Regions from separate parts of the Paenibacillus sp. PDC88 genome, predicted to be linked through region 1. Evidence: riboswitches for the same ligand, from Rfam matches in the RefSeq annotation. Region 1 holds a riboswitch; the other holds the start of a gene.
The links. A riboswitch is a leader RNA that binds a small molecule or an ion and turns the genes downstream of it on or off. The one in region 1 is predicted to bind FMN.
Positions count from the first base shown of each region.

Region 1 (2,203 bases):
CAACACCATACTCAAGTACCAGTGTCCAGCCCATTAACCAACCGACCACTTCACCGAATGCAGCATAGCTGTATGCATAGGCACTACCCGATACAGTAACTGTGGAAGCCAGTTCTGAGTAACACAACGCTGCCAGAATACAGGCGATGGCGGCAATAACGAAGGAGATCATTAGTGCGGGCCCAGCATGCTCTGCAGCGGCTTGTCCGGTAATGACGAAAATACCGGTACCAATAATAGCACCGACCCCAAGTGATATCAGATCCAGCGCCCCGAGTGTCTTCTTGAGGCCGGTTCCCTTGTTCAGGTCAAAATGCTTCTTGCGAAATAAATCCATAATGTCACTCCTAGATGAATGTTGCAACGCTTTAGTGCAATTAAGCACAAACAATTATTATGCGAAAGTTAGCACGGGTTGTCAACTTTCATCATTCAATTAGAATTATATGGCTAAAGCCTCGGTAACAGATTGCCCTGAACTTGAATTTTTATTATTAATTGACCAACCGGCGAAAAATAAGTGTTGCTACGATAGCGCTTTCTATATTATTATGTTTGAGTAGGTTACAACTAATTATTTACTTACGATTTTATATTATCTTAATAAATGAATAATGGATCTTCGGGGTAGGGTGAAATTCCCAATCGGCGGTGACGTTCTTGCAATGAAGAGCGAAGCCCGCGACTCGCTGCTCAAGCATTCCTTGCGCACGCGACTGACTTGGTGCAATTCCAAGGCCGACGGTTACAGTCCGGATGAGAGAAGATCATCGATTACATGCGGTTGTTATATTAATACGCATGTTTATTTGATCACCCCTGTTGATCGTGCATGGCTACATGTGCGTATTCACGGGGGTTTTTTACTATCTGAAGATACCATATTCAAATTCTCAATTACGAAGGAGTTTGGATTATGGAACACACGAACAAAAAAGCATTACCTGCAGCCGGCTCAACCGGCTTCTGGCTCGTCGCACTCGGGGCAGCACTGTGGGGCATCGGTCCCCTGTTCCGTATTCATCTGCTGGACTACATGACCTCGACACAAGTCGTCCTGATTGAGCATCTTCTTGTCTGTCTGGTTGCTGTACCGATTCTATGGGTCAATCGATCTGAACTGAAAAACCTGCGTTTAAAGCATGTATTCGCTCTGCTTGTCATCTCTTGGGGAGGTTCTGCACTGGCTACCGTTATTTTTACGATGGCTCTGTCCAGTGGTGATCTGAATGCGGTTGTGCTGCTGCAAAAAATGCAGCCGATTTTTGCCATCCTGCTCGCAAAGCTGATTCTTAAGGAGACGCTGCCCAAACGTTTCGGCTTCTTCTTCATCATTGCTATTGTAGGAACGTATTTGCTTACCTTTGGATTCACCATTCCTTTTGGAACGAATAGCGAATGGATTAAGTTGGGAAGCCTCTTATCCTTACTCGCCGCAGCTTTATGGGGTGGATCCACGGTGATGGGACGCCTGCTTCTTGGCCAGGCGCAATACAAGACGGTAACCTCCCTGCGATATGTACTCGCACTGCCTTTACTCCTCATCATGACCTGGCTGGAAGGAGCATCGATGAATCTTCCACAGGCAGGAGCGGATCTTGCAAGCATCGGAGTTAACTTGTTGGCACAGGCATTGCTTCCTGGACTGCTCAGTCTGCTGCTATATTATAAAGGCTTATCTTCGACCAAAGCATCGATGGCTACCCTTGCGGAGCTTAGCTTCCCGATGATGGGTGTGCTCGTGAACTGGATCGCTTTTGGACAGTTGGTAACTCCTGCTCAGCTCATTGGTTTTGTGCTGATCTGGACAACATTGTTTATATTTGCTCGTCAGCAGCAACAGAGCAGCCAGCAGCTGGTCTCGCGGACGACATGAGATGAAAGGATTAAGAAGGATGCATACTACTTCGGTTATGACTGAGTTTTCAATCATCGGCGAACTTTTCACTGCTGAGGATATAACAAGTCAACTAGAGATCGCACCCTCAGAGTTCTATACTAAGGGAGACAAAATAAAGAACCGCGACATCGTTCGGAAAGAATCCGCATGGTCGATCAGTACTGGATACGAGGAATCTCTGGATATAAATATGCAGTTGAATAAATTGATTTCTGTCCTAAAAAACAAAAAGAATGAATTGCTCGAATTAAAAAGATCACATGACTTATTTTATAAATTCTTTATCGTTATAAAAATTGAACA
Region 1 covers NZ_FNNT01000002.1:458,577-460,779, reverse strand. The annotation lists gene BLW49_RS08730 (amino acid permease) at 1-337, opposite strand, end outside; FMN riboswitch at 615-772, shown strand; gene BLW49_RS08725 (DMT family transporter) at 917-1,876, shown strand; gene BLW49_RS08720 (DUF4279 domain-containing protein) at 1,896-2,203, shown strand, end outside.

Region 2 (2,203 bases), 370 kb from region 1:
CCTGCTCACGTTCAGCTTCTGCTTCATCTGTCGTCAGGATCAAGGTTTTGGCATTTCCATCCCGAACCAGCTTCGTATCTATAGGGATTCTCAGCTTCGAATCGACGACGATTCGAATAGGACTAATCCCATCTATAGATAACCGGGTCGTTAACTCGGGATTGTCAGCGATGACGGTTTCTACCCCGACCATAATACCTTGGTGACGATGTCTGAGCATATGAATATGTTCTCTCGCTTGCTCGTTAGAAATCCATTTGCTGTCTCCGCTCTTGGTTGCGATCTTTCCGTCTAACGTTGAAGCCGTCTTGAGCGTTACAAAGGGCAGGCCCGTTGTAATATACTTGATAAATTTCTCATTGAGCCGTCTGGCCCGATCTCTAAGCACACCGACTTTGACTTCAATACCGTGCCTGCGAAGCATATCAAATCCCTTGCCTGCCACCTGCGGGTTAGGATCCTCGCAAGCGACAACCACCCTTTTGACCTTCTCGCTGATCAGCCTCTCGCTGCATGGCGGTGTCTTTCCATAGTGGCTGCAGGGCTCCAGGGTTACATAGACGGTGCTTCCCTCCGCCTCACTGCCTGCCATGTTCAAGGCATGAACCTCGGCATGGCCTGTGCCCCTTTTCAAATGGGCTCCAAGACCAACCATTCGTCCATCCTTCACGACGACACAGCCTACAACGGGATTAATGCCGGTCTGTCCCTGCGCTCTTTCCGCCATATCCAGAGCAAGCGACATGTAGAATTCATCATTCATCATTTCCATTATGCTTACCTCTTTTCAGCAAAGACATTTAAGAAACATTTCACCAAAAAAAGCCCCTATCCGGCTAAACTGCCAGACTAGGGGCTTGAGAGTTCAATAGAAAATACAGCAGAACACTACCGTTACCTTAATTTAAACCTAACAAAGGTAAGGCAAATAAACCATGAGCATCATCACGGACGCACAGGCAAAAGTCCCGCTGGGTACGCCAACCAATAGAGTTGTCTGTTATGTACCTATTCTCCTTCTCTCATCCAGACTATACTGTCGGTTCTGGAGTTGCACCAGATCCACCGCTAGCTTCCAGCTAACGGGTCACGGACTAAGACTTGAAGACAAGTCATCACCGCCGGTAGGGAATTTCACCCTGCCCCGAAGGATTACAGCTTATGAAACATTAGTAATAGAAAAATAGTAGCACTCCTATACTGAAAAATCAACAGCTGAGCTCTCACCCAATAATAAGAATACGCTTACTTGATTAAAAAACTTGCTCTCCCTGTGTGGAATGCAGTTACATAACTTCTCGTCGAGATACTTGGCATAAAAAAACATCCCGCATATAGAATGCGGGATGTTTTAATCTGCTCTTGCTATGTCGTTAGAGAGGCTTCAGCTTAAGCGTCAAATACAGATACGCTCTTCATTTTGTCGCCTTGCTTCACGCCATCAATGTATTCCATACCTTTGATTACTTTACCAAATACAGTATGAACTCCATCCAAATGCGGCTGCGGCTCATACACGATAAAGAATTGGCTTCCGCCTGTGTTTTTGCCGGCATGTGCCATGGAGAGAACACCTTTTTCATGCTTCGTTGTGTTTGTTGCAGTTTCACAGTCGATGGAGTATCCAGGACCGCCTGTACCGTTGCCAACCGGGCATCCGCCTTGAGCTACGAAGCCAGGGATTACACGGTGAAAGCTAAGGCCGTTGTAAAAACCGCTGTTAGCCAGTTTTTCAAAGTTTGCTACTGTATTTGGTGCTTCTTCCGGCAGGAATTGGATTTCTACGGTTCCGCCATTTTCAAGTTCGATAATACCTTTTTTCATGTGCGTCACTTCCTTCAACTATTTTCTAAGGCAGGCCATGATCCATACATAAGCCTTGTCCTTATTTCATGCATCACTATCTGATTGTATCTACTTTGATCTCAATTTGCAATGATTCGAGGTCTGCTGTACAGGAACCGGATCAACTCGAACTAAAAAACACTCCCGTGCTTGCTGTTGATCTAAATTACAGCTTGCCGGGAGTGGATATATACATATTAGCTGTTAATGGTCTGTTTGCTCATTCTTGCCGGGATAATATCGTTACGCACGATATCTTCATGACTTTCACGGCGGACAACGAGATCACTTTCACCGTTCTGCACGAAGACAACGGCTGGGCGACGTATCCGGTTGTAATTGCTGGCCATGGAGTAGT
Region 2 covers NZ_FNNT01000002.1:84,076-86,278, reverse strand. The annotation lists gene ribD (bifunctional diaminohydroxyphosphoribosylaminopyrimidine deaminase/5-amino-6-(5-phosphoribosylamino)uracil reductase RibD) at 1-772, opposite strand, end outside; FMN riboswitch at 1,011-1,156, opposite strand; gene BLW49_RS06755 (peptidylprolyl isomerase) at 1,390-1,824, opposite strand; gene lysA (diaminopimelate decarboxylase) at 2,043-2,203, opposite strand, start outside.
Region 2: linked by a shared signal. The riboswitch ahead of ribD (bifunctional diaminohydroxyphosphoribosylaminopyrimidine deaminase/5-amino-6-(5-phosphoribosylamino)uracil reductase RibD) and the one ahead of BLW49_RS08725 (DMT family transporter) in region 1 are both predicted to bind FMN.